DNA from 4 places in the Chryseobacterium sp. SIMBA_038 genome. Region 1 is predicted to be linked to each of the others. Evidence: riboswitches for the same ligand, from Rfam matches in the RefSeq annotation. Region 1 holds a riboswitch; each other region holds the start of a gene.
What was found. Region 1 has a riboswitch for cobalamin ahead of metE (5-methyltetrahydropteroyltriglutamate--homocysteine S-methyltransferase). Riboswitches for the same ligand answer to the same signal wherever they lie in the genome.
Positions count from the first base shown of each region.

Region 2: it holds a riboswitch for cobalamin, as region 1 does, so the genes downstream of both, SB689_RS06755 (TonB-dependent receptor) here and metE (5-methyltetrahydropteroyltriglutamate--homocysteine S-methyltransferase) in region 1, are expected to answer to the same signal.
Region 3: it holds a riboswitch for cobalamin, as region 1 does, so the genes downstream of both, SB689_RS12740 (acyl-CoA thioesterase) here and metE (5-methyltetrahydropteroyltriglutamate--homocysteine S-methyltransferase) in region 1, are expected to answer to the same signal.
Region 4: it holds a riboswitch for cobalamin, as region 1 does, so the genes downstream of both, SB689_RS12145 (TonB-dependent receptor plug domain-containing protein) here and metE (5-methyltetrahydropteroyltriglutamate--homocysteine S-methyltransferase) in region 1, are expected to answer to the same signal.

Region 1 covers NZ_JAWRXH010000001.1:771,352-774,705, forward strand. The annotation lists gene SB689_RS03580 (Crp/Fnr family transcriptional regulator) at 1-236, shown strand, start outside; gene SB689_RS03585 (Lrp/AsnC family transcriptional regulator) at 466-927, opposite strand; cobalamin riboswitch at 1,082-1,266, shown strand; gene metE (5-methyltetrahydropteroyltriglutamate--homocysteine S-methyltransferase) at 1,683-3,354, shown strand, end outside.
Region 2 covers NZ_JAWRXH010000002.1:115,526-118,879, reverse strand. The annotation lists gene SB689_RS06765 (cytochrome-c peroxidase) at 1-32, shown strand, start outside; gene SB689_RS06760 (transporter) at 35-976, shown strand; cobalamin riboswitch at 1,076-1,262, shown strand; gene SB689_RS06755 (TonB-dependent receptor) at 1,428-3,354, shown strand, end outside.
Region 3 covers NZ_JAWRXH010000003.1:388,624-391,977, forward strand. The annotation lists gene SB689_RS12730 (cytochrome P450) at 1-57, opposite strand, end outside; gene SB689_RS12735 (HD domain-containing protein) at 241-831, shown strand; gene SB689_RS12740 (acyl-CoA thioesterase) at 998-1,381, opposite strand; cobalamin riboswitch at 1,495-1,675, opposite strand; gene SB689_RS12745 (hypothetical protein) at 1,749-2,549, opposite strand; gene SB689_RS12750 (YcxB family protein) at 2,666-3,151, opposite strand; gene SB689_RS12755 (endonuclease MutS2) at 3,162-3,354, opposite strand, start outside.
Region 4 covers NZ_JAWRXH010000003.1:260,752-264,105, reverse strand. The annotation lists gene namA (NADPH dehydrogenase NamA) at 1-771, opposite strand, end outside; gene SB689_RS12150 (cytidine deaminase) at 876-1,358, shown strand; cobalamin riboswitch at 1,715-1,892, shown strand; gene SB689_RS12145 (TonB-dependent receptor plug domain-containing protein) at 1,925-3,354, shown strand, end outside.

The DNA of each region.
Region 1 (3,354 bases):
GACAGAAAATGGAGCGTAATCCTTACATCAAAGATTTCTATTATAATAACCTTCAGCAAAGACTTTTAAAGTATCAAAAATTATTTATTTCCAGAATAAAAGATACACCGGAAGAACGATACAATCAATTATTTGAGCAGTCTCCAGAGATTATCCGCAGAATTCCGCAACATTATATTGCGTCTTATCTGGGAATTACTTCTGTTTCTTTGAGCAGGATTAGAAGTCGGAGATAATTTAAAATAAAAATTGTTTAAACTTTTCATTTTAACCACAAATCGAAGATTCGACGGAGTCAAAAGTTACAAAAGATTAACACATTAGTATTTTAAGTCAATCGATCGACCGCAAATAAGAACACATTAGTTTTAAAAATCTTTGATTTTTATTCTTTTGAAAACTATTGTCTCCTAATAATGGGTATCAATTAGCTTTTGCCTCTTTTGTGGTTAAAATTTACAATTACTAAATATTCACCCCATAAATATTCTTCACTTCCGCCATCACAAAAGTGCTGTGCGTACTTCCGATGGAATTTACAGAGCCCAATTTATTGAACACAAAATCTTGATAATGCTTCATATCTCGTACCTGAACTTTTAGGAGAAAATCAAAATCTCCGGAAATATTATAACATTCCGCAACTTCATCAATCTGTAGAATATCTTTCACGAATTCATTTCCAACAGAACGGTCATGAATTTTCAGTTTGACCTGACAAAAAACGGTAAAACCACGGTTCAGTTTTTCAGCTTCCAAAACGGCTGCATAATGTTTAATATAACCTTCTTGTTCGAGTCTTTTCACTCGTTCAAAAACAGGCGATGCTGAAAGATTAACTTCTTTCGCTAACTCTTTTACGGTCAATTTTGCATTCTTTTGTAGGATTCTTAACAGTTGAAGATCCTTTTCGTCGAGTCTTTCCACAGAATAATATTCTTTTTTTGATTTTATTTTTCAAATTTAAAGAATAAATATCTTTTCAAATTGATTTAAACGAAATATTATACTTAATATTTAGTACTAAGCCAATCAATTCACTTTAATCAATATCTTTGAACTCTATTTTGTTCTTTAACATACTTCATCAAACGGAAAAGGTTTTACTTAAGGTAAATTAATAGGGAATCGTGTGAAAATCACGAACTGTCGCGCAACTGTAAGTAACACAAAAAAGTTTTTGTCCAAGTAGATCCACTGTGAAAACGGGAAGGATGACAAAAACTGTTACAAGTCAGGAGACCTGCCTGTTCCGAATTGACAATGCTTTCGCGGTTTGAAGCTTTTGGGTCATACAGATGATACTTTTGAACGTATTTTGGTTTAAAATTTTAAATTGAATTTTAACTTGATTGAATTTTTAAACGCAAAGATTTTTTATGATAGCTTCTTATTTTTAGGGAGCAAAGAATTGCGACTTTGTCGCTGATGAAGCTTATGTTTTATACACCAGCTTCTTAAAATCAATTTATTGATTCTTCTTTGCCCGCTTAAATAATATAGAAAATTGAATTAAAACTTTGCGTCAAAAAAAATAAAAAATGTTAAGCCAATTCTTTTATTTAAAGAAAAAATTACGTCCTCACTGTATCTACTCTATTCCATAAATTCTTTTCCTCGATAGCATTTCGAAGTGTCTGAAGAACTTTTAAAATCAAATTTAATTTAAAAGTTTAAAAGAAATGCAAACACACTTACTAGGCTATCCGCGTATTGGTAGCAACAGAGAACTTAAAAAAGCTTGTGAAAACTATTGGTCAGGCAAGATCCCTTTAGACGAATTGTTGGAAGTTGGAAAAACCACCACTCACCAAAATTGGAAATTACAGCAGGAAGCAGGAATTGATCTTATTCCATGTAATGATTTTTCATATTACGATCAGGTTTTGGATATGACGTTAACGGTTGGAGCAATTCCGGAACGTTATCAGGAAATTGCTCTCAAAAAATCTGAACTTGACCTTTATTTTGCAATGGCAAGAGGTTTCCAGAAAGATGGATTGGATATCACCGCCATGGAAATGACCAAATGGTTTGATACCAATTATCATTACATCGTTCCTGAATTTCAGAAAAATCAGGAGTTTAAATTATTTTCCAACAAAATTATTAAAGAATTCATCAGCGCAAAACAGGCGGGAATCAATGCAAAGCCTGTTATTATCGGTTTATTGACGTATTTATTGTTAGGAAAGGAAAAAGAAGAAGGTTTTGACAAATTAGATTTAGCACAAAACTTACTTCCCGTTTATATTCAGATTTTAAAAGAACTTGAAAATCATGGTGCAGAATATATTCAGTTTGATGAGCCATTTTTAGCTTTAGATTTAAATGAAAAAGCGAAAGAAACATATCAGTTTATTTATGCTGAAATCAGAAAACAATTTCCTAACCTGAAATTCATTGTAGCTACTTATTTTGATGGATTAAAAGATAATATTGCTTTGGCAAATTCCCTTCCTATCGATATTTTGCATATTGATCTGGTTCGTTGTCCTGAACAATTGGATGAAGTTTTAAATAATATCCCAACAACTTTAAGCCTTTCTTTAGGAATTGTTGACGGAAGAAATATCTGGAAAAACGACTTCCAAAACTCATTAAACATCATTAAAACTGCCATTCAAAAAATTGGTTCGGAAAGAGTTTTTATTGCACCGTCTTGTTCATTGCTACACTCTCCTTTTGACCTTGATTCTGAGAAAAATGAAGATATTTTATCACCTGAAATCAAGCAATGGCTGGCTTTTGCGAAACAGAAAGTTTATGAAATTGTTAATTTAAAAAAATTAGCTTCAGAAAATCCGGATTACAATGTTTTACAAGCTTTAGCTGAAAATAAAAAGGCGATTGAAAACCGTAAAACGTCAACCTTAATTCACAATCAGGATGTGAAAAACCGTGTTGATGTGACGACTGAAGAAGATGCGCAGAGGAATTCTCCGTTCAATATCAGGAAAGAAACACAGCAGGAAGTTTTGCAACTTCCTTTGTTCCCAACGACAACAATTGGCTCGTTTCCACAGACAAAAGAAGTGAGAACTTGGAGAGCAAAATTCAAAAAAGGAGAACTGAATGTCGAACAATACGACAATTTATTAAAACAGGAAACCGAGAGAACCATCCGTTGGCAGGAAGAAATCGGGATCGATGTCTTGGTTCATGGAGAGTTTGAGCGAAACGATATGGTGGAATATTTCGGGGAACAATTGGCAGGATTTGCGTTTACTCAAAACGGCTGGGTTCAGAGTTATGGAAGTCGATGCGTAAAACCGCCAGTAATTTTTGGAGACGTTCACAGACCGAATCCAATGACGGTTTATTGGTCTGAATATGCTCAATCTTTAACTCAAA
Region 2 (3,354 bases), on a different contig from region 1:
ACTTTATTTCAAATCCAAAATTTGCTGAGTAAACATGAAAAGAATACTATTAATAATAAGCTTGATTTTATGTAATTTATTTCAGGCGAACACAATCGGTGACAGTCTTTATATTCCAACTGATTTTCATGCAATGGTTTTTGATGATTGTGATGCTTGCGGATGTGCTGCAGGAAACGGTTCTTCTGGTTTTGAATCTTTATTGAATCCACAATTTATCGGAATTAAATATTTTGCGCAGCATTATAAAGCAAAAGAAAATCTATTTGTAAAGGATTTAACGCAGGATCAATATTTCAATACCATTCAGCTTTGGGGTAAAATTCCTTTAACTAAAAAACTAAGTGTGTATGCGAGTTTGCCATTTCATTTTCATGAAAAGAAAACAATGCAGGGTGATATTAAGATCAATGGAATTGGAGATTTGAACTTGATGGGAATCTATCAATTGATCAACTCAAAGGATAATATTCATCAATTAAATGGAGGAGTTGGAGTGAAAGTTCCCTTAGGAAAGTTTGACGAGAAAGGAATCACAGGCGTTAATCCGAGTTTTCAGCTAGGAACAGGAAGCTGGGATTATCAGATGGTTTTGAATTATAAATTTCAGAAAAATAAAGTTGCAGTTCTTTTAAATACAGATTATACGATTAAAATAGAGAACAAAAAGCATTATGATTTTGGAAACCAATGGAATTATTCAGCCACCGGATTCTATCAATTTATTTCCAATGAAAAAGTAATTTTTTCAGGAAAAGCAGGAATGCAGGGAGAAGTGTATGACCGAAATAAGCAGTTTCGCGAAGATTTACCCAATACCGCAGGAAGTGCTTTGTATGGGAAATTGGGTTTTGAAGCATCTTATAAAAAGTTTAGTTTGGGAAGTGAAGTAATGCTTCCCGCTTATTCTAATTTAGCAGGAGGAGATATTGAAGCGAAATCCCGATTGAGTGTTTTTATCAACTTTGGAATTTAACATAATTATTTGCATCCCGTTAAAATTTTAACGGGATGTTTTTGTTATTTAACTGAAAATCATTTAATTAATCAAAATATTGTATCTGCCGATAATTTTCTATCTTTGCCGAAATCTGGTGAGCCCTAAAAAGCGCTTAAAAGGGAATTCGGTGTAAATCCGGAACAGACCCGCTGCTGTAAGCTCCACAAAAAAGTTTTTGAAAATTATATCCACTGTTTTTTTAATGGGAAGGATTTCAAAAATGGAGTAAGTCAGAAGACCTGCCAGAAGATTTAACGTTTGACGCTTTCGTGGAATAAAGCTTAGGACAACAATGATTCTGTGCAGTTATTGCTGTGCTTTTCATTGCTGCTTTCTTATATCCATTAGCGTTATTATTTTCAAAGAGCTAATGGTATCAAAATTTACTTCTGGATGTTATAAAGTTATTATCACAATTTTTGTGCTAATGGCTCAATTATACTTTTCTCAAACCAGAAAAGACAGTATAAAAGAGAAATCGATTAAAGCTGTTAACATTTACAAAAAGAATTTTAAAGAGATTCTTCCTGCGCAGACCCTTTCAGGAGAACAATTAGAAAGACTGAACAGCCAGTCGGTTGCAGATGCATTGCGATATTTTTCCGGAGTTCAGATTAAAGATTACGGTGGGATTGGCGGAATGAAAACCATCAACATTCGAAGTTTAGGAAGCCAGCATGTCGGAGTTTTTTATGATGGAATTCAGTTAGGAAATGCCCAAAACGGATTAGTAGATCTTGGCCGTTTTTCACTAGATGACATTGAGGAAATTTCACTGTATAACGGACAGAAAAGCGAAATTTTTCAACCTGCAAAAGACTTTGGATCGTCAGGTTCAATTTATCTTCAGCCTAAAACTCCAAGCTTTAAAGGAAATCAGAAAACAAATTTCGTTGTCAGATTAAAAAACAGTTCTATCGATCTTTTTAATCCGTCATTTCGTTTAGAACAGAAAATTTCGGATAAAGTTTCTGCAAGTTTTAGTTCAGAATTTATGCAGAGTGATGGTGTTTATAAATATAGATATTCGCGGAAATATCCTGACGGAGCAGTTGCTTATGATACGATTTTTAAAAGATTTGATTCTGATATCAAAGCAAAACGTTTTGAGACGAGCGTTAACGGAACTTTAAGTAACGGAAGCTGGAATGTAAGAGGTTACGGCTATTTATCAAACCGAGGAATTCCCGGAGCTATTGTAAACAACCGTTTTGATGCAAGAGGGCAAAGAATGGTTGATGAAAATTATTTCGTTCAGGCTAATTTCAGAAAAAAGATCTTTCCAAAATTTGAAACACAGTTCAAAGCTAAATTTGCATACGATTATACTAAATATGTAGATACGGTTTCTTCAATTAAGATTCAGAATCAATATATCCAGAAGGAGCTATATCTTTCTTCTTCCAATCTGTATTCTATTACCCCGAATTGGGATGTGAGTGCTAGTGTAGACTTTCAGTATAATACGCTGGATGCCGATTTGAGGCAGTTTTCTTATCCTACCCGTTATACTTCGCTTGTGGCTTTTGCAACAACTTATCAATGGAACAGATTCAAATTTTTAGGAAGTGTTTTGGGAACTTTTGTTCATGAAAAAGTAGAGCTTAACACCAAAGCTCCCGACAAAACAGAATGGACGCCGGCCGCATTTTTAAGCTATCAGCCTTTTGATTCTAAAGATTTTACGGTACGAAGTTTCTATAAACGTATTTTCAGGATGCCTACTTTCAATGATTTGTATTACACTTTAATCGGAAGCTCTTCTTTAAGACCCGAATTTACGGAGCAATACGATCTTGGTTTTACCTATCAAAAATTTTACGATAATAATAACTTTTTTAAAGGCTTTTATGTAAAAGTGGACGGATATTTCAATCAGGTGAAGGATAAAATTATTGCTTCTCCTAATGGAAGTATGTTCCGATGGACAATGCAGAATCTTGATTATGTTGAAATTTTGGGTGCAGATGTCAATATTCAGGCAGAATTGCAGGTCGGAAAAGTAAAAATCAAACCATTATTAAGCTACACTTATCAAAGTGCAAGAGATTTTTCCGACAGGGAAGAGTCTTTCTTTGGAGATCAAATCCCTTACACACCTTGGCACAGCGGAACATTTACTTTAATGGCGGATTATAAGGATTGGGCTTTCAATTACAGTTTCATTTATGTAGGAGAGCGTTACGATATCAATCAGAACAATATTGCTGTTAATCATATACAGCCTTGGTATACGCATGATCTATCGATACAGAAAAAATTCAATTGGAAATCTCATCAGTTTAAAGCAAGTTTTGAAGTGAATAATGTTCTGAATCAATACTATGAAGTTGTCTTGAGTTACCCGATGCCGG
Region 3 (3,354 bases), on a different contig from region 1:
AGAATATAGCTTTCTTTTTCCTTTAATTTCTGCCGGATAATTAAACTCTGGATGCATGTTAAATATTTCTATTAAAAATACAATTAATCTCTTACATAAATGAGCTTTACAATCAAAACCCTTATTTTTGTGATACTATTTGGTTGGAATTTTAATTAAATATATCGTGGTGTGACATTTAGACGAAATCATTTTGAATTAAGAGATGCATCCAATCAATAAATACTATAAAAATTAAAAATGAAGATACAGAAGGAGATCGATTTTATTTTAGCCGTTGATGCTTTAAAAAATGTACAGAGAAGAAATTACAATGCCGATGATTCGAGAAGAGAAAATACCGCTGAACATTCATGGCAGATTATTATTTTAGCTCAAATTCTTTTTCCATATGCGAAAAATAGGGCAGATGTTGATTTGTTAAGAGTAATAAGAATGCTTTCCATTCACGATTTAGTAGAAATTGAAGCCGGAGATACTTTCCTATTTGATGAAGCAGCAATGGTCGGGAAATTTGAAAGGGAAAAAAAATCCGCTCAAAATATTTTCGGAATTTTAGATGAACCTTTACGTACTGAGTTCTTCAATCTTTGGCTTGAATTTGAAGAAGAACAAACTCCTGATGCTATTTTTGCCTGTGCGATCGACAGAATTATGCCTTTCATTTTAAATTCTCACACCTCAGGAAAAAGCTGGACAGAAGCCGGAGTAACTGAAAATCAAGTCAGAAATATGTTGGAAAATGCAATCAGCAGAGCTTCAGATGAAATGGGAGAGGCTTTTCAGTATTTAATGATTAAAAATTTGGAAACTGAGAAAGTTGTGAGATAATTTTATACTAAATATTAAAATAAATCATCAACTTTAACATCATTTTTGTCATTCCCGCAGGGAATCTAATCCACTTTGTGGAGAAACTTAAGACTCTAAATTGAAGATTTTTTTAAGAATAAAAGAGGTTTCGGCGGCCTTTGGCCGCCGAAACCATAAAAAGGATTTATAATATTTGAATTGGTTTCTTAAATTCATCAATCGCCACAAAAGTAAAATCACCCACAATTGCTCTTTCTCTTTCGTAAGAATACATTTGTTCGGTGTAGATTTCTACATTTACTTTCATACTTGTTGTTCCGACGTGAGAAACTTTACCAATTAACTCCACAATCGTTCCTGCAGGAATTGGTCTTTTAAAATCAATCTTGTCGCTGCTTACTGTAACCACTCTTTTTCTGGCAAATCGGGTAGCGGTGATAAATGCCACTTCATCCATCAATTGCATCGCTGTACCTCCAAAAAGGGTGTCGTAATGATTGGTTGTATTAGGGAAAACGGCTTTAAAAATGCTGGTTTCGGATGCTTTAATTCTTTCTTCTGTAGTCATATTTCATTATTAATTAAAGCGAAAAGAAAGGATATTAGAACAAACAGAAAATAACAGGAACATAGAAATTCCTGAAAAAAACTATTGATCAATAAACTTCAGATCGCGAAAGTTTTTGTCTTAAAGAAATAGGCAGGTCTCCTGACTCGTAACATCTTTATCTCCTTCCCATGCCTTGCACAGTGGATTCTTGATAAAGACTTTTTGTTACTTACAGTTGCGCGACAGTTCGTGATTTTCACACGATTCCCTTTTAATCTGCGGTTAAGCAGAACCAGTTTCTAAAAAGCCAGATGCCATCAGCTAGAAGCCAAAAGCAAAATAACTTTTCGTTGCAAAAATAAGGATTATATGAAAGATAAACGAATTATTCCGGATTATTATAGATGATCTGGCTGATAACTTTTCCTTCTTTGATCGTCCAAAGCGTGGTGTAGCGGTTTTCTCCTGAGCCATTGATCATGTAAAGGAAAATATGATCATTATCGATAGAAGTCACTCCAACATTATTGAAGTCCATTGCTGGTTGGAATAAATTTTTAATAGCTTCTCTCACAAAAACAGAACCTCTTCCAGGTTGTTGAATCCTGATAGATTTAATTTCCGTCACACCTTCAGGAAGTTCATTACCGATTCCCCAAGGTCTTACTTTATCAATGGTAAGGATTTTTCCGTTAGCATCTTTTTCCTTTTTACGATAACTCGCGGTGGATGGGTAAACATCAATAATAACTTTACTTCTCTGATTAGCCGGAATTTTCGGATCAGTATTATCTGTGAAAATAAGAGATTTTCCGTTTTTAGATTTTGATGGAGTGTAAGGTGGTAACTGATCGATGTAAGCGATACGGTCTTTATTAACCATACCTTCTTTGTTTAACGAATCGTATCTTACGAAAGGTTTTTCAGTGTCGTCTTTGTCAGGGTATTTGATCCATATCCATTCTGTTTCTCCGGGAGCGGGTTTTACATATACAAAAACATCTCCTCGGCGCATACGGATCTTATCCACAATTTTTCGGTAATTATCCTTAGCAACACGTACCATGGCATAGCCTTCTTCAGCTTTTACAACTCCAAAAGGAACTTTATTTTGCCCTTTCATTAAGCTCAAAGAAAAAACACTGAAAATTGATAAATAAAATACTTTTTTTGCGGAAATCATCATGAAAAATTTTTGACTCTTCAAATATATAAATTAAATGCTTTTTCTGAACATAATTATATATTGTATTAATGATAAAAAGAAAGAGAATGCATATAAACATTCTCTTTTCTATAATATTAATCATTTCTAAGTTTCGCTTTTACGCCATTATTTTTAATAATCGTTCTGAGCGTTACAATTTCTTGTTTTGTAAAATCCTTTTTAGGAATCATATTCATGGTTTGCAAACTGTGATAAATAAGAAACCAATCTTTTAATTCTTTTACTCTGGAAACCGTATTCCAATGAAAATCGTTCTCAAATGTCTCTCCTTCGGTTTTAATTTTATCTTCAACGAAAGTATACGAAATATTTTCCTGAATTTTTTTGTCTGAATAATAAGCTTTTTTAATACTAAAATAACCTCTAAGAGTCATGAAAACCCATAAAACAAGTAACCAAATGGAAGCATTTTGAAAAATATCCCGCTCATCGCCATCCAGAAAACCTTTAAATATAAAAAGTAAAACAGCAATTATTGGAAAGCCAAAAAATCTTATTAAAGAACCTTTTAAATAAAAACTCCAAAAATCCTTGAAAGTAATTTGTGTTTTTACAGTCATACATTAATCATTAAATCCTCTCCAATTCCTCAGCACTAATCGTTGTTTTGAAAGTTCCGTAATTCACAATTACTTTATTTCTGGATATCTTTTCAATCGTCCCGACACTTGTGCTTCCTGTGATACGAACACGTTGACCAATTTTCATCCAAACAGCGCGGTCAGTTTGACGTTTTTCCTCTATTTTTTCGTTAGTTTCCGTA
Region 4 (3,354 bases), on a different contig from region 1:
TGAGACATCTACCAAATCAACTGAATGATTTTTTAATATTTTCGCCAATTCTACACTGCTTTCAATATTCCAGCCATTTTCAGCGTATTCTGTTCCGGAAATTCTTACAAACAGCGCAACATTTTCATTTAATTCTTCATTTACAGCATCTACAATTTCTAATAAAAATCGGATTCTATTTTCAAAACTTCCTCCATATTCATCCGTTCTGATATTGGAAAGCGGAGATAAAAACTGGTGAACCAAATAACCATGTGCACCGTGAATTTCGACCACATCAAAACCTGCTTTTACAGCTCTTCTTGCTGCTTCTTTAAAGTTTTGAACCTGTTCTTTGATCTCTTCTACTGTCAAAACGTGTGGAATTCTTTCTGTCGGATGATAAGGAATCGGGCTTGGCGCAACGGTTTCCCAACCTTCTTCAACAGGAATTTGCAAATTGTTCCAAGTTGAGCCTTTTCTTCCTGCATGTGCAATCTGAATTCCTATTTTGCTGTCTGAATTCTTGTGAACAAACTCAACAATTTTCTGTAGTTTTTCCGCCTGTTCGTCATTCCAGATTCCCATGCAATGGTTGGTGATCCTTCCACGAGGTTCTACGCCGGTTGCTTCTACTATAATTAATCCTGTTCCGCCCTGCGATCTGCTTCCGTAATGTACGTAATGGAAATCATTAGCCATTCCGTTTTCACTAGAATACATACACATCGGGGACATTACCCAACGGTTTTTTACTTCAACATTTCTGAATTTTATAGGAGTGTATAACATGTTTGATGTTTTGAATTTTAATTTAAAATTTTGAAGGACAAAATAATATTGCCCACTTGGTGAAAAAGAGGTAATTTTATCCCCCTTTTTTAGGTCCACAATATATGAAAAAAGACATACAGATAGGTTACGAATATTTTAAAAATAGCAGTGAACTTAGCGATATAGAAAATACTTTGTTCGCAAGAGCAAAACAAGCCAGAGAAAATGCTTACGCTCCTTATTCCAACTTTTTGGTGGGTTGTTCGGTTTTATTGGAGAATGGAGAAATCTTTTCTGGAAATAATCAGGAGAATGCGGCTTTTCCGTCAGGACTTTGTGCTGAGAGAACGACTTTATTCTGGGTAGCAGCCAATTTTCCGAATGAAAAGATTAAAAAGATCTTTATTGTTGGCGGACCAAGAGAATTTCATGAGAAAAATCCGCCCATTCCACCTTGTGGAGCTTGCAGACAAAGCTTAATTGAATATGAAACCAAACAGAATGAAAATATTGATCTTTATTTTTCGAGCATGAATGATGTGGTCGTGAAAGTGAATTCTATTAAGGATTTGTTGCCGTTTTATTTTGATGCTACTTTCTTATAGTTTGTGAGTGCTTTTTTTTAGCGCAAAGATCGCAAAGGTTTTCTTTAAAATCATTGAGAATATTTTTCGTTCGCAAAGGCGTTTCACTCAGCAAAATTTATTGTCATTACGAGGAGCAAAGCGACGAAGCAATCTTTTTTATCACTAATTGTTTTATGAGATTGCTTCACCTTCGGTTCGCAATGACGGGAACAATTGAAAAGGCGACAAATACCCTAGCCCCGATTGCAGAGAAAATCCTTTTTTGAAAAAAAAAGATTGTAACGGAAAGCGGGAAATAGCTCCTAAAAATAAATAAAATTGTTAATGGGTAATTATTTAAGCCTTTTACGATTTTGCATTTCAATTTAATAAATTATCTTTGCAAAAATTTTGGTTTCCAGTGTATTGGAATGAAAAGGGAATTGGGTGAGACCCCCAAACTGTCCCCGCAACTGTAAATCGCAACCGAAATTTCTACGAAAAACCACTGTGCAAACGGGAAGGTGTAGAAAAGCGAAAGTCAGGAGACCTGCCAAAATCATAATAAAAAAATAGATTGCTTTCGGAGGAAAAGTAAAATAGTGATGGATATAAAAAGATCTTTAGTACTGCTTTTTTCGTCTTATGGTTGTTTTCTTTTCGCACAGGAGAAAACCATTGACACCGTTTACGTTTTTGATAACCAAATGAGTAAGGTTAAGCTTTTTCATAACGTTACCACCATTACTCCTCAGGATGCTGAGAAAAACTCAACCAATCTTTCTGAAATTTTACGTTTTCAATCTGCCGTTTATATCAAAGAAAATGGTCGTGGAGCGGTTTCTTCACCATCTTTCAGAGGTACAACAGCTTCGCAGACTGCCTTTGTATGGAACGGAATTAATATTAACTCTAACTTTTTGGGTCAGGGTGATGTTAATAATATTCCTTTTGGGGGATTTGATCAGCTTATTGTAAAATCAGGTGGAGGAAGTGTAAGTTATGGCAGTGGCGCGATCGGTGGAAGCATCCATTTAAATAACAATCTGGATTTTAACAGAGGAGCTCACGCTTCGTTATTTTCTGAGGCGGCATCTTTCGGTACTTTTAATAATTTGCTCAAAGCTTCTTACAGCAATGAGAAATTCAGTTTTAAGGCTTCCGGTCATTATTCTATTAGTGAAAATGATTATGAAGTTGAACAATCAAATAATTATATCAACAGAAACGGAAAATACAATAATACCAATTTCAATTTTTCGGCAGCTTATAAAATAACACCTCATCACCAAATCTCTTGGATCTCTGAGTTTTTTAATGGAAATCAGCATTATCCTGTTTTCTTTGAAAGCCAGACTCCGACGAAATATGAAACTCAAAATGTAAGAAGTTTAATTTCTTGGGATTGGAATAAATCTAAGTTCAGCAATTCATTTAAAGCGGCTTATACAGAAGAAAATTTCCAATATTTTGGCAATATCAACGGGCCAAAAACGAGTGGCGGAACAGGGAAAAATTATATCCTGAAAAATGATTTTAATTATTTTATTGTTCCAAAATTAAATTTCAACTTAATTACAGAATTTCAGGTTAATAAAGGCGAAGGTTATGCATCCGGAATCGATCATATAAGTAGAAATGTAGGTTCTGTAGCGGGATTACTTCGTTATTTTACAACGAAAGATCTTCGTTTTGAAGCCGGAGTTAAAAAAGATTTTGTTGAAGATATCAGTTCGCCACTCCAATTTTCGTTTTCAGGAAAATGGAATGCTGTTGATTGGTATAATGTGGGAATCAGTGCTTCAAGGAATTTCAGATTTCCAACATTTAATGATCTTTACTGGAGTCCGGGCGGAAATAAAGATTTAAAACCTGAAACATCTTATCAGTTTGAATTGAGAAATCAGTTTAACATTGCTGGTGTACAACTTTCAGTTACTCCGTATTATATGAAGATCAAGGATATGATCCAATGGCTGCCTAGTCCGGTAGGATATTATTCAGCTTTTAACACTAATAGAGTTGAATCCTACGG